3 regions of the Rahnella sp. PAMC25617 genome follow, and region 2 is predicted to be linked to each of the others. Evidence: predicted binding sites of a transcription regulator. Region 2 holds the regulator's gene; each other region holds the start of a gene.

The links. Region 2 encodes Fur, which represses iron uptake genes when iron is present. Its sites were predicted from a motif close to ATAATAATGAGAACNACTATCAA; they were not measured.
Region 1: ACM615_RS14785 (siderophore-interacting protein) is a predicted target of Fur. The motif match lies at 6,583-6,605, and genes of this name have one in related genera.
Region 3: efeU (iron uptake transporter permease EfeU) is a predicted target of Fur. The motif match lies at 5,664-5,686, and genes of this name have one in related genera.

What each region holds. Positions count from the first base shown of each region.
Region 1 is NZ_JBOCUM010000011.1:54,061-61,920, reverse strand. Features, by position in the region: gene ACM615_RS14820 (helix-turn-helix domain-containing protein) at 1-803, shown strand, start outside; gene ACM615_RS14815 (alpha/beta hydrolase family protein) at 763-1,815, opposite strand; gene ACM615_RS14810 (GNAT family N-acetyltransferase) at 2,214-2,708, shown strand; partial or broken gene ACM615_RS14805 (helix-turn-helix domain-containing protein) at 2,979-3,326, shown strand; partial or broken gene ACM615_RS14800 (TetR/AcrR family transcriptional regulator) at 3,443-3,613, opposite strand; gene ACM615_RS14795 (hypothetical protein) at 3,642-3,815, shown strand; gene ACM615_RS14790 (TonB-dependent receptor domain-containing protein) at 3,994-6,414, opposite strand; gene ACM615_RS14785 (siderophore-interacting protein) at 6,785-7,597, shown strand; gene ACM615_RS14780 (PadR family transcriptional regulator) at 7,603-7,860, shown strand, end outside.
Region 2 is NZ_JBOCUM010000006.1:633,691-641,550, forward strand. Features, by position in the region: gene pgm (phosphoglucomutase (alpha-D-glucose-1,6-bisphosphate-dependent)) at 1-930, opposite strand, end outside; gene seqA (replication initiation negative regulator SeqA) at 956-1,510, opposite strand; gene ybfF (esterase) at 1,749-2,531, shown strand; gene ybfE (LexA regulated protein) at 2,794-3,075, shown strand; gene ACM615_RS09025 (methyl-accepting chemotaxis protein) at 3,151-4,833, opposite strand; gene fldA (flavodoxin FldA) at 5,242-5,769, shown strand; gene fur (ferric iron uptake transcriptional regulator) at 6,083-6,538, shown strand; gene chiQ (ChiQ/YbfN family lipoprotein) at 6,722-7,063, opposite strand; gene chiP (chitoporin ChiP) at 7,077-7,860, opposite strand, start outside.
Region 3 is NZ_JBOCUM010000007.1:104,400-112,259, reverse strand. Features, by position in the region: gene putA (trifunctional transcriptional regulator/proline dehydrogenase/L-glutamate gamma-semialdehyde dehydrogenase) at 1-3,434, opposite strand, end outside; gene putP (sodium/proline symporter PutP) at 3,959-5,443, shown strand; gene efeU (iron uptake transporter permease EfeU) at 5,754-6,605, shown strand; gene efeO (iron uptake system protein EfeO) at 6,650-7,777, shown strand; gene efeB (iron uptake transporter deferrochelatase/peroxidase subunit) at 7,830-7,860, shown strand, end outside.

The DNA of each region.
Region 1 (7,860 bases), on a different contig from region 2:
GGCACAGTTTCATCTCAATGACTGAAATCAGTAAGCAGCGTCGCTGGATATTGCTGCTATTACCCCCAACCATTGCCTTATTGCTCAGGATGGTTTGGCCGGCGGCGACTGATTTCATTCTATTTATCATTTTTACAGGATACGGATGTGGCCTCTTTCGTATTGCATGGCAGGGGGAGCGTAACTTCACACTGAATCGGCTGGCGGAGTCAACACATACGATAAAGATGGCTTTTTTCGCAGGCTGCTTTCTGTGTATATCTGCAATGACAGATCTTGCGGTTACATTTGACTTCAGCATCGCCGGTGGAAAACAGGCTCCGGGTATGATTGTCATTTTCCAAATGACACTGCTCCCTCTCATCGCCGCGGCTGTTGTCAGTGCGGGAAGGACAGCTGTATCAGGAAATGATAAGCGGGAAGAAACGTCCCCCGAGAGTATTGTGGTACCCGCGGGAGAGTTTGAGGTGATTTATAGTAGACTCGAGAAACACGTTCGTGAAACAAAAATCTATCTTAATCCCGACCTGACACTGAGTATTCTGGCCAGAAAAGCAGGTATACCAGCACGACAACTTTCAAGTGCAGTCAATTCGGTAAGTCAATGCAATGTATCACAGTGGATCAATGGCTTCAGGATTGAATGGGCAAAGGAACGGCTGTTAAACACCCCATTGCCTGTGACGGATATAATGTTGGAGTCTGGATTCACTACTAAATCAAATTTTAATCGTGAATTTCTGCGAGTTTCTGGCGTATCACCTACCTTGTTCCGACAGAAGATGCAGCGTAATCAAGCGTAGAATTCAGGAATGCACTGATCTTACGAACCAGATTTTGATGAATATTCGATCTCTTTGCATGGAGGCCATCTTGGCAAACAACATCGTCACCGGGTGATTCTTCGTTTAGGATATTTTCAGCGCCGGGTTTACAAAGCTGCATGAAACTGAAATGTGTCGCGCCTTCAACGATCTCATATTGCCTCCTGTTTGGATCCATTTCGGCAGCAAGGTATCCGGACTCCTGCTCTGCGGGTAATTCTGCCAATCTGTCCGCCTGTGCAGCTAAAATCAGGACGGGAATATTAATAGCATTCAGACTTTTAGGGGTAAAACCAGGTGCTAATCCTAGATCAAGAGAGACGACAGCCCGGATCCTTGCATCCCTGTTATTTGCGGATATTTTTTCCAGAGAAAGCGTTTCATTTATGCCAAGTTTTTCTGTTAACCGGCAGTCGCCCCGTTTGGGATGGTTTTGACAATCGTGGATAAACAGGGAGGGTTTAAATCGCGCACCCGCTAGCGACATTACCGTCCATCCCCCAAGAGAATGCCCTAAAGCAGCAATACGTCCCTTGTCCGTTGCCCCGAAAAGTGCGGGAGAATCTATGACGAAATCAATAACCCGAGAAATATCGTGCGGACGTCGCCACAACTTTTTAGCATCTATCGGATTCTGATCAAAAGTGGTAGTGCCTGGATGATCCGGGGCGGCAACAATATATCCCTCTGCAGCCATCGCCGCAGCAATCCAGGACAAATTCCGCCAGTTTCCGTTATATCCGTGTGAAATAACCAGGAGAGGATGTACTCCAGGTAATGGGGGTGCATCGGGGTTCACCGTAACGCCAACGAAAGCGGGATTACTTCCTATATTAACTGTTCTTCCCTCAGAAGAAACTGGATACCACACAGTCAAATTTAGAGTTTCGGAATTTGGGTCTGATAGCGTTATCTGACGAAAGCCTGGAGATGCCTGCACTTGTATGCAGTAAAGGAACACAGACAATAAACAAAAAGCTCGTATGCACATCATAAATAACCCTGTAGAGATGAATTGTGCAACTTGTATATATCAGGTTCCGTATCCGGGCGTCCTGGAACACGATTGAGGTCGTGAATTAGGTTTTTTTTCGGAATTTTTCATGTACATCTCTGACATCAGAGTGCCTGAGTATCACTCCTATTTCGAATGACATGTTTACATATGGTGGCGGTGATAATGTCCGCTCATGGCACACAGCAGACAAACACGTAAAGCTGAAGGTCTGCTGAGAGCGAAGAGCAGACCTAGCATCTCAATCCGATTTATTTTTATACTACCGAACAGATTTCTGAGTCAACGAAGAGCAAACTACAGTGCCATGTTGAAAATTCGCAAAATCGTAATCGTTGGATTATCCTGCAGACAGTTTCTAAAGGGATCAGTATATGAGCAATAGAGTAAGTTTACATTCTGCAGTACATCATCGACAGATCGTAGAAAATCTATTTCTATATTACGTTTACGACCTTTCTGAGTTCAGTCGAGCCATATGTAATAACGATGGAAGTTATAGTTTTAAGTCGTCATCACTTGATCCCCACTGGAGCCGTAATGACCATTGGCCGTATTTAGTTTATTGCGGTGAGGAACTTGCTGGCTTCTGTCTGGTGAGACGCTATCCCTATGATTTACAACGTTATGACATTGACCAGTTTTTTATTATTCGTCGGTTCAGAGGAATGGGCGTTGCTAAAGAGGCATTTCGTCTCGCAGTGTCTGATAGGCCTGGATTGTGGCAAACAAGGGTAATGCTTGAAAACACATCGGCATTGCAGTTCTGGCGTTCGGCTGTTAACTCAGTCAGCGAAGGTAATTTTCAGGAGAGGATTCTGGCTGATTATGATTTAGACATGCATTTCTTTTTATATGAAATAATATAAGTATTTTTGCAATTCAATGAGTATTAGAAAAGGAATATTCATCAATTTTTCTAAAAGAGAATTTCGCCGTTGATGAATATCATTTGTTCAAAAGCAGTCTTAGTCAATATTTCTCTCAATCTGACCTGCTTCTATTGATTAACGCACCGCGTGGTTACTATGGTCCGCTTTTGGCACACAGCGGACAAATGCTCGGCGATTATGGTCTGCTATGAGCTGTAAGTTCAACGGGTCGATGCAACGCTATCCTTAATCAGGGGGGACGTTGCCATGAAACGAAGAACTCGGATTAACTACACGCCAGAGCAAAAGGCAATTATCTGGGACAGATATAAGCAAGGTGACTCCCTGCATGATATCGCCAGAATGTTCGACAGATATCATTCTTCTATTATGCCCACTATCCACCAGACTGGTGGCTACCGTCCTCCCGTGCGAAAGCGGCACCGATTAGCGCTTTCGCTTGATGAAAGAGAGGAGATATCCAGAGGACTGGTAGCAAAGCTCAGTATCAGGGACATCGCTGCCAAATTATCAAGAGCAACCTCAACGATTAGCCGGGAGATCAAGAGGCACGGTGGTGCAAAAAAATACCGTGCAGCAAAAGCCGATGCAACTCTATGAATCACCCGCAGAGCGGTTCAATCAATGTGTTGCATCCATCGGTTGAACTCACAGCGAAGAGCGGACATTAAGGATTCGTGGGCCATCATGTTGACTAAATCTGGTTAGCACTACTTCAATAATTTTGACATCAGCTCAAAAAACATTGGCAGGTCATGGCTGATCGAGAAGGACGCATTTATGGCTTTACGTGCGATTAAACCGTCAATAAAGGCAAAAAGTATAATCGTGATTTCCTCCAGGTTAATGTTCCGGCGAAACTCTCCCGCCGCATTACCCTTCCACCTTTGTTTGAAAATCAGGAAATTTTTGCGGCGTTTACTCAAGCATTTGCGAGATTATCCGCACCTGAATATCGAATGGCTGCCGACCGGGACGGATCTCAATATTATCGATGAACAGATTGATATCGGGATCAGAATTGGTACCGTGCCGGATAACCGCTTTATTGTGAAATGCATTTGTCCGGTGGGCGTCACCTGATCTAATTTTCCGCCCCCATCAGCCTCTGCTACCCGCCCGCATACGGCTGGTCTTTGACTGGCTGACGCAGATCCTCAAAGAGCTGTTCAGCGAATAGCGGCGTTATTAAGGAAATAAAAAAGCGCCATGTTTGCACATGACGCTTGTGTGATTAAACGGCTGTGTTTACCGGCTGATGTTAGAAATCAACATTGACGCCCAGCTGGAAGCTGCGACCTGGCATCACGGCCAGCGCTTTGTTGTATTCATCCTGATTGGTGGTATCAGTCAGAGTACGGCTGCTCAGGTAATCCCAGTATTTGCGGTCGGTGATGTTGTAAACACCACCGCTGAGTTTCACGTTCTTCGCGACTTTCCAGTACGCCGTTGCATCAACCATACCGTAGCCCGGTACGTTCATGTATTCGGTGGTGGAACCCGTGATTGGCGTACCGGCGTTGGTGTAGCTCTGACGGTTTGTCGCTTCGGCTTTTTTACCTTTGACGAAAGTCGCGGTCAGCGCAGTACCGTACACGCCGGATGGATCATCCCACGCCACGCCAGCGACAAATTTCATTGGCGGCACGCTGTCGAGATCCACATATTTGTCGCCATCGTAGCTGGATTTCGATTCACCCTTGGCATAACCCAGTGCGAAGGTGGTGCTCAGACCGTCAACGCTGCTGAACCAGGTACCGTAGTTAATTTTGGTGCTCAGATCGCCACCATAGATAAACGCTTCATCGCGGTTTTCGGCCTGATAAATCGTATAGATATTGGAGGGCACATTGGTGAACATGCCCGGGTTGGCAGCACGGCTGTAGCGGGTGTTGGCAATAAAGTTTTTGTAGGTGTTGTAGAAAACGGAAGTCTTGAAGGTCACTCCTTCAGTCGCTTCACCTTTCATACCCCATTCGAAGTTATTGCTGGTCTCGGTTTTCAAATCCGTGTTGCCGATCAGCGCGTATTGCTGAGAACCGGCATAAGAAGAACCGAGGTTCCAGGAACCGTAAAGCTGGCTGGCATCCGGGAATTGCGCACCACGACGATATTGCAGGTAAGTCATCAGCTTAGGCGTGATGTCATAGGTGAACGCCAGGGACGGCAGAACCTGCGTATCGGAATTGGCTTTGCCATACAGGGTAGAAACCTGGCCTTCAGAGACGGTGCTGTTGGACAAGTCAGACAGATCTTTCGCTTTGGTGTTCTGATACGCCACACGCACTGCAGGCACGATGGAGAAGTCATGGCCATCGAGGTCAAACTTCATGGTGTCCTGCAGGAAGCCGCCCAGAATATAAGAACGGCTGTTCGCTTCCGGCTGCATGATAGTGGTGTAAACGCTTTGCTCCGGGCTTTCACGGAACGGACGTTCAGTGTTGGACATACGACCGTTGATACCGGCGCTCAGCTCATGACGACCCAGGGTTTTCAGCCAGCTGGTTTCCCCGCCGAAAGTGTTGACGTCATAGTTGGAATAGACGTTCATCATCTGCTTACTGGCGTTTGGCATGTAGGTATTGTCGTGCGCCTGCGTGTACTGGTAATACACTTTCGAAACAATGGCATCGACGTAATCGTTGAACGGCGTCCATTCGTCTTTCAGCGTCGCGCCCCAGCGGCGGGTGTTACTTTGCTGCTGTGCAGTGCCGAGAATGGCGCTGCCTGAGCTGTTCCACGCATCGTAATGGGTATGGTTTACTTTTTCGTAATAATCGAGCGTACCGGTGACTTTATGTTCGTCATTTGGCTGCCAGATAACGGAAGTCATTACTGCGTCGGAGTGCCAGTTAGCCGGATACGCATCGTGCGTTCCGCTGTTATTGCTGGTTTCCTGGCCGTCGCGGCGGCTGATGGCGATCAGACCACGCAGGGTTTCGTCACCTGCGGCGGCGGTGATGCCGTTGTGCCAGGAGCGGTCGGAAGAATCATAATCAGACTGGTAACCGAAATAGGTTTCCTTGCCCGGACGCAGATAATCATCGGCAGATTTTGGCAGGAAGGAAACGGCACCGCCTATTGAGTTGTTGGCGCGATCAGCGGAGGTGGCGCCGGATTCGATATCTACCTGGCCGTAAATGTAAGGATCGATGTAATCACGGCCAATACCGGACGTGCCCAGACCCGCGCGGCTTGCGTAGCTGCGGCCAGTGGCGCTTGGCTGTGGAATGCCGTCGACATCGATGCCGACGCGGTTGCTTTCCAGACCACGGATGTTATAGCCAGTATAACCGTTACGGTCGAAGCCGCTTTTGCCGTTGCCGGAACCGCCGCTGGAGCCGGTAGCGGTGATCAGGGGCTCATAACGCATGATGGTGCCGAAATCATTGCCGCCTTTTTGCTGCATTTCTGCTGCGGTGATGGTGGTTTTCGAGCCCGGTTTTTTATCCGGCATCGTTTCGGTAACCGTCATCACTTCTTCATTGGTCTGCGCCAGATCCTGCGCAGTACGTACCACCGGTTTTTTCCTGATGGCTTCAGAAGCTGGCGTTTTATTGGCTGCCAGATCGGTGGTGTCTTTAATCGCTTGTGCTGCATTTACGTTAAAGGTGGTGGTGAGAATCGTCCCCATGAAAATGACGTTTTTCACCAAACCCTGCTGTGTAAAGGATTTGAACATTTGTTTTTAGCCCTGCACTATTTTTAAAAGTTCTGCTCGCATTTACTGCCTTTCGACAAATCAGACGCGCTGGTCATCTGCTTTCAATTCTTCCGTAAAAAGCCCTTGTCCTTATAAAATATGGGTTTATTTGACGTCCTTACCCACTTCGGCTTGGTGCGAATGATAATGATACTGAGAATTGTTATCAACAAATTGATAAATAAAAATGGGCTTCTTAACGAAATCTTTGCAATGTGTGGCTCAGAATGAACTACCGCGAGATCAAAAGCGCGGGGGATGATGCCTGTGTCCTTACGTTTTTCAGGGTTGCGAAAAATATTCCTAAGATATATCTTTCGTTCAACCTTACTTCAAAAGAGAAAACGTGATGACTCAACATCGCAACGAAACCCCTGCCGTAAACTTGCCTGTCCGCGTCAAAAACGACCTGGTTTTCCGTCATATCACCGTCAAAAGCAGCGAAAACGTGGCTGGCTGTTTTCAGCGTATCGTGTTGAACGGCGACGATCTGAAGGGTTTTACCTCGCGTGGTTTTGATGACCACATCAAACTGTTTTTCCCGGCAAATCCCGGTGATGTGATCACGCCGCCGACCGCGACCGACGAAGGCATTGTCTGGGGCGAAGGGCCGCGTCCGCTTAACCGCGAATACACGCCGCTGCATTTCGATGCACAAGCCAATGAACTGACGCTGGATTTCTATCTTCACGATGGCGGTGTCGCCAGTGAATGGGCGGCTGGCGCGAAGCCGGGCGATAAGCTGATCATCGGCGGACCGCGCGGTTCACTGATTATCCCGACCACTTACGCATGGCAGTTGTATGTCTGCGATGAAACCGGTCTTCCGGCGGTGAAGCGCCGTTTGCGCGAGCTGAAACAGGCCGCGTCTGCCGCGAAAGTGACCGTGCTGGTCAAAGTGAAAGATGTCAGTTGCGTTAGCTACTTAAACGATGAAAAAGAGTTCGACATCGAATGGATTGTCAGTGAAGAACAAAACGGTTATCAGGAAGATGACGCGGCAGTAAAAAAACTGAAAAGCATTTCTTTGCCGGAAAGTGATTACTACATCTGGGCGACCGGCGAGGGGAAATTCGTCAAAGGGCTGAATGATTACTTCGTCGAAAATCGCGGACTGGACGCCAATCTGGTGCGTTGTGTCGCTTACTGGCACAACAAGTAACGATGATGAATCATAAACACCGTCGCGAAAGGATGTTTGAAACGGGTGATATCCGCCTGCTGATGCTGCATTTTTTACAGCAACGTTCCGCTCACGGTTATGAACTGATCAAAGCCATCGAAGAACTCTCCAAAGGCGAATACACGCCGAGCGCCAGTATCATTTATCCGAACCTGACCTTCCTGGAAGAACAGGGTCTGGTAACGGCGAAGCAGGAAGAGGGCGGTAAGAAACAATATTCAATTACGCCGGAAGGCACGCAG
Region 2 (7,860 bases):
GTGTCGATCGTAGTCAGGGTCATTGGCAAAGGCCAGATCGAATTTATCCCGCAGCGCCAGCAAACCGGCCATGGCGGATTCAGACGAGCAGTCCATGCGGATCACACCATCGTGATCGAGATGCATGAAACGGAAAGTCTGATCGACTTCATCGTTCACCAGCGTCAGATCCAGTTTGTAATGCTCAGCGATGCGCTTCCAGTATTCGATACCGGAACCACCGAGAGGATCCACACCCAGTTTCAGGCCTGCTTTCTGAATCGCGGCCATATCAACGATATCGGTCAGGCCTTCGATAAACGGCTGAACCAGATCCTGCGCCACCAGATGACCACTTTTCCACGCCTGATCCAGAGACTGACGTTTCACACCCGCAAGCTTGGCAGCCAGCAGTGCGTTAGCGCGTTTCTCAATCACGGAGGTCAGATTGGTATCTGCCGGGCCACCGTTGGTCGGATTATATTTTATGCCGCCATCTTCCGGCGGGTTGTGCGAAGGGGTGATGACGATGCCATCAGCCAGCGCGCCGCCGTTGCGGTTGTGGGTCAGGATAGCGTGAGACACCGCAGGCGTCGGCGTGAAGCCGTTGTCGTCCTGAACGATGACATCTACGCCATTCGCCGTCAGCACTTCCAGCACAGAGATAAACGCCGGTTCGGACAACGCATGTGTGTCTTTACCCACGTAGCACGGGCCGGTGGTGCCCTGCTCTTTACGCACTTCAGCAATTGCCTGAGCAATGGCCAGGATGTGCGCTTCATTAAAGCTGTGACGCAACGAACTACCGCGATGACCGGACGTGCCGAATTTCACAGCGTGTGCTGTGTTAGCCGGATCCGGTTGCAGAACGTAATACTGTGACGTTAACTGCGCCACATTAATCAAATCGCTTTGCTGAGCAGGTTGCCCTGCACGGGGGTGATTAGCCACTGGCGCTTCTCCCTTACGCTGAAATTTAGAGGGTGCCGCACACTTTGTCAGTCAGTTCCGCCGGGAACTGCATGAGTTGCATGATGTGTTCGATCATGCTGCGTTTGCGACCTGTGTTGGTGTTCGTAATAACCCAATACGGCGTTCCGGGAACGTGTTTAGGCTTGGTATGAATGCCGTTTTGCAGCAGGGTTTGCTGGTCACCGGCAAAATAGGTACGCGTGCGGCCCGTTAATGACTCAGTCGCAACTGCAAATTCTTTCGGGTTCAGGCCATACAAGGTCGACAGGATCAACATAAAGCGGTTCACCGCTTTGGTCTGCTCTGCGTATTCGTCAGACAACAACAGTTCACGGACGGCGCGGACTTTATCACGCGACGTCGGTGCTGCAGCGGCGACAGGTTTTTCCTGTGCAACGGTGCCGGCAATAATGGAAGCATTCACTGTCGCGGCAGGAGCGGTCTGTCCGGCAGTAAACTTCAACATACGGCGTAAAATATCAGACGCACTTTCACCGATAGCCTGCGTGTGGCTGGCAATGTAGCGGTAGAGTTCTTCGTCAACCTCAATAGTTTTCATCTTTATCCAGTACTGTTTTTCTACTTAATTCAAAAGGATTATACAAATTTCTACACAGTAACAAACAGGGGAATTGTGCCGCGAAGCAAAAACCAGACTACTTCCCGTTTTTGCTACATGCAGGCTCCGGCCTGTTCTTGCTTCTGGTAGTCAAATCCCGCTCAGGCATCTGGCAGAAACTTTCTGTTTTAAAAAATCATCCGCAACTCATGATAACCTAATGGAATCGTTTATCAGTATGAACTTCGCCATGAAATTACATTATCGCCTGCAAGAACCTGAAGTCGCTGGCAGCCATGCCCTGCCGGTTTTGTTAATCCACGGCTTGTTCGGAACCCTTGATAATCTGGGCGTTCTAGGCCGCGACCTGAAACAACAGCATAGAGTGTTACAGGTCGATTTGCGTAACCACGGCCAGTCCGGGCGTTCTGATGAGATGTCATACGCCGCGATGGCGCAGGATTTAGCAGAAACGCTGGATGAAGTGGGTTTCCAAAAAATCATTGTTATCGGCCACTCGATGGGCGGCAAAGCAGCGATGGCGCTGACCGCGCTGATCCCTGACCGTATCGAGAAGCTGATCGCCATTGATGTCGCGCCGGTCGATTACCGCGTGCGCCGTCACGATGAGATTTTTGCGGCGATTAACGCCGTCACCGCTGCCGGATTACGTGACCGCACGTCGGCTGCCACCTGTATGCGCGAGTATATAAAGGAAGACGGCGTGATTCAGTTTCTGCTGAAATCTTTCCAGCAGGGAGAATGGCGCTTCAACGTTCCGGTTCTGCTCAGTGAATATGAAACCATCACCGGCTGGGAAGACGTACCGGCGTGGGATCACCCGGCGTTATTTATCCGCGGCGGATTGTCGCCGTATGTGCAGGACGCTTACCGCGAAGATATTGCCCGTCAGTTCCCGCAGGCCAAAGCCTATGTCGTCGCCGGAACCGGACATTGGGTTCACGCGGAAAAACCTGAGGCCGTGCTGCGTGCTGTTCACCGTTTCATCGATGTGGACTAAGGTTTAACATCCTGGGGATAAATTGTGCAAAAAGCCTGCACAACTTAGAAAGTTATCATGAAATCAGGGCAATCAGGCGTTGTGAACCCCAGGCGCGCCAGTGTATGATTGCGCGCTATAATTTTGCCGCCCCGTTTCACTCAGGCTGAGTCGCGGGGGGTAAATTGGGTCAGGGTTTCTTAGCCCGAAATGTGTGAAACGCTCGTCAGGAATCGGCTTGCCGTTTTCCGATGTAAAAACTTCCCTGGTTGTACCGCTACCTATGGCAAAAGAACAACTGGATCGCACGACGATTGATCTGTTCGCAGATGACCGCCGTCCGGGGCGTCCAAAAACAAATCCGCTATCCCGTGATGAACAGCTCAGGATCAACAAGCGCAATCAGTTACGCCGCGATAAAGCGAGCGGTCTGCGTCGCGTGGAGCTGAAAATGAATGCCGATGCTGTTGATACGCTCAATAAGCTGGCTGAAGAACGTAACATCAGTCGTAGTGAACTGATTGAAGAGATGCTGCTGGCGCATCTTAACGGTCATGAAGGCTGATTGAAAACGGGTAACCTTTCCAGGCTACCCGTTTGTTTTTTCTTACTTATTCAACGCTAACTCTCTTCGCCCTTCTCAAAACGTTTCCCAGTTCTCAGCACTTTTCGCGCTATTCGCCGAAAGCACCCCGCCCATCCCGGTATCCGGACGCAGCAACGGAGCGGAAACCGCTTTCGCTGGACGTCCCTTCACGTTGGTCACGCTGTCTTTGAGTTTGAACGTGGCCACGGCGTTGTTGAGTAATGCAGCCTGTTCTTCCAGAGAAACCGCAGCCTGCGATGCCTCTTCAACCAGCGAGGCGTTCTGCTGCGTCACACTGTCCATCTGAGTGATCGCCACCGCCACCTGACCGATGCCTTTGCTTTGCTCATCAGATGCCGAAGCGATTTCCGCCATGATATCGGTGACATGCGTAATTGAGCGCACCACTTCATTCATCGTCAGACCGGCGTTTTCAACCAGTTTTGAACCGCTGTCGACGCGGGAAACCGATTCACTGATCAGGGATTCGATTTCTTTCGCCGCCTGGGCGCTGCGCTGTGCCAGATTGCGCACTTCGCTGGCGACCACCGCAAATCCACGCCCCTGTTCGCCCGCACGTGCGGCTTCAACCGCGGCGTTCAGCGCCAGAATGTTGGTCTGGAAAGCAATGCTGTTGATGACCGACGTAATTTCAGCAATTTTCTTTGAGCTGCCGGAAATGTCTTTCATGGTACTGACCACGTCCGCCACAATATTACCGCCCTTCTGCGCCGTGCCGGAAGCTTCAATCACCAGCTGGCTGGCGTGATGTGCGTTATCGGCATTGTGTTTCACCGTCGCTGTCAGTTCTTCCATGCTGGCTGCGGTTTCTTCCAGAGCAGAAGCCTGTTCTTCGGTACGCGAAGACAAGTCATTATTGCCCGCTGAAATTTCCGATGCGCCCTGATAGATATGGTTAGTACAGTTACGGATCGTCTGCACCGTATTCACCAGACTCGCCTGCATCACATTCAGCAGCGGGATCAGTTTACCGGCGCAGTTTTTACCGAACTCTTCCATATACTGCGTCAGGTCACCGCTGGCGATCACCGCGAACTGATCGCGGATTTTATCCAGCGGTTTCACCAGCGCCATCACCAGATAACGATCGGTCAGCAGCAACAGGATCAAACCAATACCAAATGCGCTCAGCTGGATCACTTTGCTCATGTAGGTCAGATGATTGGATTCATTTTGTGCGGCCTGAAAATCAACTGCAATCTGGCTGCTGACCTTTTCCATTGATAAACCAAAAGTACGGCTCAGCGCCGGAACCGTGGTGTTGGCTAACTGGTTATAGGTGTCGGTATTCTTACTGCTGGCAGCATTGAATAACGGCGTAACGCCCTGTGTCAGCAGGTTTTCCCAACTGGTCTGCAGTTCCTGAATGGCTGATTCTTCCAGGCCCGGATGGGGTACTGATTTAAAACCAGCCAGCGCCTGAGTCAGTCCATCAAGAGATTGTTTGGCACTGTCAAAAATTTCAGGGCCTTTTGACGGGTCAGCCTGAAGCTGTGCAACCGCACGACTCAGACGCGTCACGGTACGGAAATACTGATCGTTGCCTTTGCTGATCAGCGTCATGTTGTTGACCAGTTCGGTACTGTTCCTGGTATTTTGCGTTAATGTGCCAAGTGATGTGACGGTATAAAGGGAAACACCAGCCCACATCACGCAGAAGATGCCAAGAATGGTTAATAAAGCGGCCCTGATGGTAATATTTTTTAAAAACTGCACGATATGCCTCTCTCGAAACAGGACTGTTTCTGGTCTGAGGATTGACGGGGATGCGGAGAATCAAAACAGGTAACCAGCAGGCTTACGCCCCCGGACATGTTTGAACACCTCTCCGGGCATCGATTTCTTTATTATGTTGAGATTGCTCTCGCATCATCTATCGGCGGGACATGCATAAACTTAAGGAAGGAGCCGGTATATTTCTTCACTTTGCTTATGACCTCAGGAACTCTGTGGTTGATAAGCACACGATGGCGATAACACTTTAAAATATTGCCCGATAAACTTATTCCCCAGTTAAGAAGGCGAGCAGAAGCATATTCTCCGCCTCGCGAGTTTGGTATCATCTTCGCTATTATTGCCTGCAATGCAGGGCACTTCATTTAGAACAAGAGGTTAGATAATCTTATGGCCGTTGTAGGTATCTTCTTTGGATCCGATACAGGTAACACCGAAAACATCGCTAAAATGATCCAGAAACAATTGGGTAAAGATGTGGCTGAGGTGCATGACATTGCGAAGAGCAGCAAAGAGGATCTGGAAAAATTCGATATTTTGCTGATCGGAATTCCAACCTGGTATTACGGTGAAGCGCAGTGTGACTGGGATGACTTTTTCCCGTCGCTCGAAGAGATAGATTTCGAAGGTAAGCTGGTTGCCCTGTTTGGCTGCGGCGATCAGGAAGACTATGCCGAGTATTTCTGCGATGCACTGGGTACCGTGCGCGATATCATTGAGCCACGCGGCGCAGTGATTGTCGGACACTGGCCAACTGAAGGTTACCACTTTGAAGCATCCAAAGGCCTGGCAGATGATAAGCACTTCATCGGACTGGCAATTGACGAAGACCGTCAGCCGGAACTGACCGCTGAACGTGTTGATGCGTGGGTGAAACAGATCACAGAAGAACTCAGCCTTTCAGAAATTATCGGCTAAAACCCTGTTGGCCCTGAGGATTTATTCTACAATTGAAGGGCCAAACTATTACTGAAATTAACAATTTAACCGCTACAAAATTGTAACTTTTGGTCGTATCAAGGTACACTGAGTTCATCTGTTTTTTCTATCGATCAAGTCGTTGCATTATTAATGTGACAGGCAATTTGTGATCTTTATTAACAGGCTGTCGTTTACGAGAATGGGCACACTTCCCTTAAACGAAGAACAGTAAACGAACAATTTTGTGCCGCCGATGCCACAGGCTGCATGCCTCAACTTGATTAGCACATAGTAACAGGACTGAATCCGCATGACTGACAACAACACCGCACTGAAGAAAGCCGGCTTAAAAGTCACGCTTCCGCGCCTCAAAATCCTGGAAGTGCTGCAAGCGCCGGAAGGTCATCACGTTAGTGCGGAAGATCTGTACAAGCAACTGATTGATATGGGCGAAGAAATTGGTCTGGCCACGGTTTACCGTGTTCTGAACCAGTTTGATGATGCTGGTATCGTCACCCGTCATAACTTCGAAGGCGGCAAGTCCGTATTCGAACTGACTCAGCAACATCACCACGATCACCTGATCTGCCTGGATTGCGGTCGTGTGATTGAATTCCGTGACGAATATATTGAAGGTCGTCAGCGTGAGATTGCTAAAAAACATGGCATTAAACTGACCAACCACAGTCTGTACCTGTACGGTCACTGTGAAGCAGGCGACTGCCGTGAAGATGAATCTTTGCACAATGACAAACCTGCGCATTAATTTGCACAGCTTCGATTGTCGCAAATACTCTAAATAAACTAACCGCTGGAAAGCGGTTTTTTTATGTCTGCGTTTCACCCCGAACACAGACGCCGCTTACCGACGTAAAAAACCCCGGCAAGCCGGGGTTTCGCTTTTGATAATGATGATTTTGCCAGCTAAGGCTTTTACAAAAATCTGCTATTAATTCGCCATTACAGGCGCGTTATTGGATGTGATTTCCTGCCAGATTTTACCGCAATCCGCCGCATATGCCTGACCATCACCGGTTTTGCGCGCCGTCAGACAGCGCTGGTAATCCAGCACGCGTACTGTTTCCTGTTCCGCAAATTTTTGGTGTTCTTTTTCCTGTTTCAGCTTGTTCAGCAACACCTGACAAGTCGCCAGTTTGTCCGGATTACCTTCTGAAGAATTAATACACGCGCGGTAGTCTTCACGCGTTTGCGAAATCTGAGCCTGATCGGCCGTTGGCGCACAGCCTGCCAGCAGAACAACAGATACCGCCATCATCAGTAATTTATTCATCGACATAACGACCTCAGAAAATAGTGAATGGAGCAATAACGATGAATTTCACGTCTTTTTCATCCTGGAATATGTTGCCGTAACCCCCGCCCCAGCTCGGAATATCCGAGTGGTTGTCGTACTGGGTGTAATGCAGTTTGAACAATGTCCCCTTAGCGCGGCCTTCCTGAATGGTGTAAAGCGCATCCAGGCTCCAGGCGGTCTCTTTCAGACGCTGGCTCTGGTCATAAGCGGCATTGGTACTCGGTTTGGCGTCCCACGCGTAAACGTAAGAACCCCCGACGGCAAAGCCCGGCAGATCCCATTTCGCCAGATCGTAAAGTACGCCGGCGTACACCGCTTTCTCGCCGTTGGCGTTGAAGTCCGAACGGTTATCCCACCACACGTCAAGACGACCGTTGGAGGAGGAATACGTCGGGGTCATACGTTGCAGGAAGTAGCCCTGATTACCTTCCGCTTTGACCATCGTACCTTCCAGCCGCCAGTTAAACTGACCGGTGGTGTAACCGAAAGTCAGCGCCTGCAACCAGGCCATCCCGTCATACAAGCTGTTCGGATCGTTCTTATTGCTGATGCGATCTTCCGCACCGTAGAACTGGTAGCTGGTGGTCAGCGGATTGCCCATCAGATCGATTTTGTAAGACGCTTTGGCAAAATACTGATCGACGTAACTTTCAGCCTGACCAAAAGCGCCTTCCAGCACAAAGTCGTTTTTGAAGTCGTATTTCGCTCCAAGAGAGTGGATGTACGAAACGCCCGTTTTCTTATCGTTCTGGCGGAAATCATCCATTTCCAGA
Region 3 (7,860 bases), on a different contig from region 2:
AGCAGCGCTTCGCGTACTGACGTATCCAGCGGCAGCTCTCTGTCCTGACGCAGCAACGTTTGCTGCACGGCATTCTGCGGACGGCTGCTCAGCAGGCGATACAGATACAGCGGCCCCCCGGCTTTCGGGCCCGTGCCCGACAATCCTTCGCCACCGAATGGCTGCACGCCAACCACTGCGCCGACCATATTGCGGTTCACGTACATATTGCCGACGTGCGCCTGCTGCGTGACACGATGAATGGTTTCATCGATGCGGGTATGAATACCCAGCGTCAGGCCGTAACCGGCCGCATTAATCTGACCGATCAGCTTATCCAGATCCTGACGGGCATAACGCACCACGTGCAGTACCGGTCCGAAAATTTCTTTCTTCATCTCATCGAAACTTTCCAGCTCGATAAGCGTAGGTTTCACAAAGGTACCGTGCGGCCATTCCTGCTGATCGGCGGCAAATTCCTGCGACGCCTGATACACGGTGCGGCCTTTGGCGCGCATCGCATCGATGTGTTTCTCAATACCCGCTTTGGCTTCGGCGTCGATCACCGGGCCGATATCGGTACACAGACGTTCCGGATTGCCCATGCGGCATTCCGCCATCGCACCGCGCAGCATTTGCAGCGTGTGATCGGCTACGTCGTCCTGAATACACAATACGCGCAGGGCGGAACAACGCTGACCGGCACTGTCGAATGCCGAGGCAACCACATCCGTCACCACCTGTTCGGTCAGTGCGGAGGAATCGACAATCATCGCGTTCAGACCGCCGGTTTCGGCGATAAGCGGCGTCGGGCGCCCCTGCGGATCCAGACGACCGGCAATGTTGCGTTGCAGGATACCTGCGACATCTGTCGAGCCGGTAAACAGCACGCCGCGCACGCGCTCGTCATTCACCAGCTGCGAACCGACGGTTTCACCCTGACCCGGCAGCAGTTGCAGTACGCCAGCCGGAACACCCGCTTCATGCAAAATGCCCACGGCTAATGCAGCAATCAGCGGCGTTTGTTCAGCCGGTTTTGCCAGCACGCTGTTACCGGCAGCAAGTGCCGCCGCAATCTGACCGGTGAAAATGGCCAGCGGGAAGTTCCACGGGCTGATACATACGACGGGGCCCAGCGGACGGTGGGTGTCGTTAGCGAAATCTTCACGGATCTGACCGGCGTAATAATGCAGGAAGTCCACGGCTTCACGCACTTCGGCGATGGCGTTATTAAAGGTTTTTCCGGCCTCACGCACCAGCACGCCAAGCAGGTTTTGCAACTGCGCTTCCATCAGTTCTGCACCGCGTTGCAGGATTGCGGCACGCTCTTCGGGAGGCGTCGCAAACCAGATGGCACCGGCGGCGGCAGAAGCGTCAAGCGCACGGCTGATTTCAGCTTCGGTGGCTTCGCGCACGTACCCGACGATGTCGCTGTTTTGCGCCGGGTTGCGCACCGGCAGGAACTCGCCGTCGTCAGTTTGTGCATCGATAATCGGCTGGGCTTTCACCGGATGACTGGCGCTTTGCAGCAGGGCACTGGAAAGGGAAGCCAGACGGTGCTCGCTGGACATATCCAGACCGGCGGAGTTCACGCGTGCTGTACCATAAGAGCTGCCGTAAAGATTACGCGCCAGGGCAATACGCGGGTGCGGCAATCCGACCTGACCTTCGCTGGCGGCCAGCGCTTCAACAGCCAGCACCGGATCGGCAACCAGTTCTTCAATCGGCAGCGTGGCATCGGCGATACGGTTAACGAATGAAGTGTTCGCGCCGTTTTCCAGCAGACGACGCACCAGATACGCCAGCAGCGTTTCGTGCGTGCCGACCGGTGCATAAATACGGCAAGGGCGGTTCAGTTTGCCTTCGGTAATCTTACCGACAACCTGCTCGTACAGCGGTTCTCCCATGCCGTGCAGGCACTGGAACTCGTACTGACCCGGATAATAGTTATTACCCGCCAGCTGATAAATGGCCGCCACGGTGTGGGCGTTGTGCGTCGCGAACTGCGGATAAATCAGGTTCGGCACCGCCAGCAGTTTGCGGGCGCAGGCCAGATAAGAAACGTCGGTGTAAACCTTGCGGGTATACACCGGGTAATCTTCCAGACCTTCAACCTGCGCGCGCTTGATTTCGCTGTCCCAGTACGCGCCTTTAACCAGACGGATCATCAGACGACGACGGCTGCGTTGTGCCAGATTGGTCAGATAATCAATCACCATCGGGCAACGTTTCTGGTAAGCCTGAATGACGAAACCGATGCCGTTCCAGCCCGCCAGTTCCGGTTCGAAGCAGAGTTTTTCCAGCAGGTCGAGAGAGATTTCCAGACGGTCAGCTTCTTCGGCGTCAATGTTAATACCGATGTCGTAACTGCGCGCCAGCAAGGTCAGGGAAAGCAGGCGCGGGTATAACTCGTCCATCACACGTTCGTACTGCGCGCGGCTGTAACGCGGATGCAGGGCGGAAAGTTTGATGGAAATTCCGGGGCCTTCATAAATGCCGCGACCGTTAGACGCTTTACCGATGGCATTAATGGCCTGCTGATAAGACTGCAAGTACGCCTGCGCATCTTTTTCCGTCAGCGCCGCTTCACCCAGCATATCGTAGGAATAACGGAAGCCTTTTTCTTCGTGCTTGCGGGCATTGGCCAGCGCTTCGGCGATAGTTTCACCGGTCACGAACTGTTCGCCCATCAGACGCATCGCCATATCCACGCCTTTGCGGATCAGCGGTTCGCCACTTTTACCGATAATGCGGTTGAGTGATGTCGACAGGCTGGCTTCGTTATGTGTCGCCACCAGTTTACCGGTGAACAGCAAACCCCAGGTGGCGGCGTTGACGAACAGCGACGGGCTGCGGCCCAGATGAGAATGCCAGTTGCCGTTGCTGATTTTGTCGCGGATTAACGCGTCACGCGTTGGTTTGTCCGGAATACGCAATAAGGCTTCGGCGAGACACATCAGCGCCACGCCTTCCTGAGAAGACAGGGAGAATTCCTGCAACAGGCTTTGCACCATCCCGGCGCGACCGTTTGCACTCTTCTGGTTACGCAGTTTTGTGGCGATGTCGGCGGCCAGTTTCAGCGCAGCGTTGCCAAGCGGGGCAGGTAAACGGGCCTGTTCCAGCAGCATAGAAACCGCTTCAGGCTCGGGACGACGATAGGCGGCGGTAATGGCGGAACGGCTGACCGACTGCGGTAAAATCTGCTCGGCAAAATCAAGGAACGGCTGATGCGTTTCCTGAACCGCCGGTAATGCAGCCTCGTCGATTTCGCCAGCAGTGGCGCCGTTCAGCGCCGGGATCTCCGGCAAAGCATCGCCATTTTCCAGACGTTCCAGATAGGAAAAAATCGACTGCTTAATCAGCCAGTGCGGCGTGCGGTCAATTTTAAGCGCCGCCTCTTTTAGCCTGTCGCGTGTGCTCTCGTCCAGCTTCACGCCCATCGTTGTCATACCCATGCGCAACCACTCCATATGAAAAGGTTCAGGTGAATTCATTATCTTTATGGCAAGCAATATCTTCTATGTTGCAACCTTGTGCAACCCTGTTAATGCACGAAGTATGCCTGATGTGATTTATTTGGCATTTTTAACAAAATGCGGCGTCTGGAAAAGCCTGTCTGACTGATATCACGCTAATCAGAAGGGATGCAGCGGGTGCAACTTACGCAGTTGCAACGTGCAACCCGGATACAAAATAACTGTGATGGAGAGTGAATTTTAAGTATCGAAATTGTTAAAACAATTGAAAAGTCGTTGCCGCTGAACCAGTATCCGGCACGACAGGATTTTTGAATAACAACCCTACTTAAGACGCTGACTAATGACGCGTAACGATAAAAATATGGAGAGTAATGCTGAAACCTTTGCCGGTTTCAGCCATCATCTCGCCCCGGCAGGCTTTTGACAGTCTTTCATAAGAAGGGCGTCATGACAGACAGGTGCCGGACAACATCGCAAATAAGAAGAAAGTGGAGAATGGAATGACAATGAACACACCGATGCTGGTGACGTTTTGTGTTTATATTTTCGGGATGATTTTGATAGGGCTCATCGCGTATTTACGAACCAAAAACTTTGATGATTATATTCTGGGTGGACGCAGTTTAGGCAGCGTGGTCACGGCGCTTTCAGCCGGGGCTTCTGATATGAGCGGCTGGCTGTTAATGGGGTTACCGGGCGCGATTTTTATTTCCGGAATTTCCGAAAGCTGGATTGCGATTGGTCTGACGATCGGCGCGTATCTGAACTGGAAACTGGTGGCGGGGCGCTTACGTGTGCATACCGAAGCCAACAACAACGCACTGACGTTGCCGGATTACTTCACCCATCGTTTTGAAGATTCCAGCAAGCTACTGCGTATTATCTCGGCGATCGTGATTTTGGTGTTCTTCACCATTTATTGCGCTTCCGGCATCGTGGCCGGTGCGCGTCTGTTTGAAAGCACCTTTGGCATGACGTATCAGACGGCGCTGTGGGCCGGTGCGGCAGCGACCATCATTTATACCTTTATCGGCGGTTTTCTGGCGGTCAGCTGGACAGATACCGTCCAGGCCAGCCTGATGATTTTCGCGCTGATCCTCACGCCGGTGATCGTTATCCTCGCCGTGGGCGGCATTGATACCTCGATGATGGTGATCAAGGCCAAAAACCCTGAGTACACCGATATGTTTAAGGGCATGAATCTGGTGGCGATTTTGTCACTGCTGGGCTGGGGACTGGGCTATTTTGGTCAGCCGCACATTCTGGCGCGTTTCATGGCCGCCGATTCACATCACACTATCCGCAGCGCACGTCGCATCAGTATGACCTGGATGATTCTGTGTCTGGCAGGCACCATCGCGGTGGGTTTCTTCGGGATTGCGTACTTCAGCAATAATCCGGGCGAAGCGGGCAACGTGACGCAAAACGGTGAGCGCGTATTCATCGAGCTGGCGAAAATCCTGTTCAACCCGTGGATTGCCGGTATCTTGCTGTCCGCCATTCTGGCGGCGGTGATGAGTACCCTGAGCTGCCAGCTGCTGGTATGTTCGAGTGCGATCACCGAAGACTTGTACAAAGCGTTCCTGCGTAAGGGCGCGAGTCAGCGTGAACTGGTGTGGATTGGTCGTCTGATGGTGCTGGTTGTTGCGCTGGTGGCGATTGCGCTGGCTGCCAATCCTGAAAACCGGGTGCTGGGTCTGGTGAGCTACGCGTGGGCCGGTTTCGGTGCGGCGTTTGGTCCGGTTATCCTGATTTCGGTGATGTGGAAACGCATGACGCGTAACGGCGCGCTCGCGGGCATGATCGTCGGTGCGGTCACGGTTATCTTGTGGAAACAATATGGCTGGGCTGAACTGTACGAAATCATTCCGGGCTTTATCTTTGCTTCGCTGGCTATCTGGATTGTCAGCCTGATGGGACGCAAACCTTCTGCTGCGGTGGAAGAGCGTTTCACGACGGCAGAAGCAGAATACAACACCATTTAATACGCGGCCTTTTTAGCCGTAACGCTTTTTTTGCCCTCACAACAACGAGAAACGGGGTCATCTGACCCCGTTTCTCTGACTCTCCCGCCACACTTTTCCCCATACTTCTCACCACGTGTTTCACCAGGCGTTTCATTAAAGAAAGTCCCGCTCTGTCATTTCATGCGCATTTCCTCGGACGCCTGCAAAAAAGGGTCGGTTACCTCTTGTATTTCTTTTGGCAAGAATGATAATCACTATCGTTTCTTTTTACTTTTCTTTACAGAGCCCTTACAGTTTTTGCCGATTCATGGGGTCAGGAGTTATCGCTATGTTCGTTCCGTTTCTCATTATGTTTCGCGAAGGGCTGGAAGCGGCGCTGATTGTCAGCCTGATCGCCAGCTATTTAAAACGGACGCAACGCGGGCAGTGGCTCGGTGTGGTCTGGATTGGCGTGTTCGTTGCTGCGGCGTTATGTCTGGCGCTGGGTCTGTTCATCAACGCCACCACCGGTGAATTTCCGCAAAAGCAGCAGGAATTATTTGAAGGCATCGTTGCCGTGGTCGCGGTATGCATTCTGACTTACATGGTGTTCTGGATGCGCAAAGTGTCGCGTTCCATCAAGGTGCATCTGGAAGGCGCGATTGATAACGCGCTCAGTTCCGGGCGCGGGCAGGGCTGGGCGCTGGTGGCGATGGTGTTCTTTGCCGTCGCGCGTGAAGGCCTGGAATCGGTGTTTTTCCTGCTGGCGGCTTTCCAGCAAGACGTAGGAATAGCCGCACCCATCGGCGCCATGCTGGGGCTGGGCGCGGCCATCGTGCTGGGTTTCCTCATCTACTACGGTGGTGTGAAACTGCATCTGGCAAAATTTTTCAAATGGACCAGCCTGTTTATCCTCTTCGTTGCGGCCGGTCTGGCGGCAGGTGCGATCCGCGCATTCCACGAAGCGGGATTGTGGAACGGTTTGCAGGACATTGCATTTGATTTGAGCAATACGCTCTCCACGCATTCCCTGTTCGGCACCTTGCTGGAAGGGATGTTTGGTTATCAGGAAGCGCCAAGTGTGAGCGAAGTGCTGGTCTATTTCCTGTACCTGATCCCGGCGCTGTTCTTCTTTTTTATGCCTCAGGGAAAATCCTCTGTGGCCGCCGCGGCCTCTGCCGGGCAAAAAACACCACGTTGATTTCATCTATTTTTCATCACCTTGCCTTTGCCATGGAGTTGTACATGCCACATTTTCGCCGTAAAGCTTTACAGATTGCACTGCTGTCTCTGCCGGCTTTTGCGCTGAGCGCAAACGTACTGGCAGCCGACGTTCGTCAGGTCAAAATTACTGTGAATGATAAACAGTGTGAACCGATGGCGCTCAGCGTCCCGGCCGGTAAAACACAGTTTGTTATCCACAACGACAGCCAGAAAAACCTGGAATGGGAAATTCTGAAAGGCGTGATGGTGGTGGAAGAGCGTGAAAACGTCGCGCCGGGCTTCACTCAGAAAATGACTGCCAATCTGGAGCCGGGCGAATATGACATGACCTGCGGCCTGCTGAGCAATCCGAAGGGCAAACTGACCGTGACCGCAGAAGGCGCGGCGGCTTCCGCTAAACCGGACGCGATGGCGCTGGTCGGGCCGATTGCAGAATATAAAGTGTATGTGACTCAGCAGGTTGGCGAACTGGTTTCCCACACCAAAGCGTTCACCGATGCCATTAAGAAAGGCGACCTGGCGAAAGCGCAGTCCCTGTATGCATCCACCCGCGTTTACTATGAGCGCATCGAGCCTATCGCGGAATTGTTCTCAGATCTGGACGGCAGCATTGATGCCCGTGAAGACGATTTCGAGAAAAAAGCGGAAGATCCAAACTTCACCGGTTTCCACCGTCTGGAGAAAATCCTCTTCGCAGATAAAACCACCAAAGGCGCGGAGCCTTTTGCTGACAAGCTGTATACCGACACGGTTGATCTGCAAAAACGTATCACTGACCTGACCTTCCCGCCGAGTAAAGTGGTCGGCGGTGCAGCAGGGCTTATCGAAGAAGTGGCAGCCAGCAAAATCAGCGGTGAAGAAGATCGTTACAGCCGCACCGACCTGTGGGACTTCCGCGCTAACCTCGACGGCGCGCAGAAAATCGTAAACCTGCTGCGTCCGCTGCTGGAAAAAGCCGACAAGCCGCTGCTGGATAAAATCGACGCGAACTTCAAAACTGTCGATTCCCTGCTGGATAAATACAAAACCAAAGACGGTTACGAGAACTACGAAAAACTGTCAGATGCCGACCGTAACGCCATGAAAGGCCCGATCACCACGCTGGCCGAAGATCTGGCTAAACTGCGCGGTGTGCTTGGTTTAGATTGATAAGAACTTCTCCCCCTTTGCAGGGGGAGAAGTGTTTTCCCGAGGCATAGCAATGAGTCACAAAAACAATAATCAGGACGACA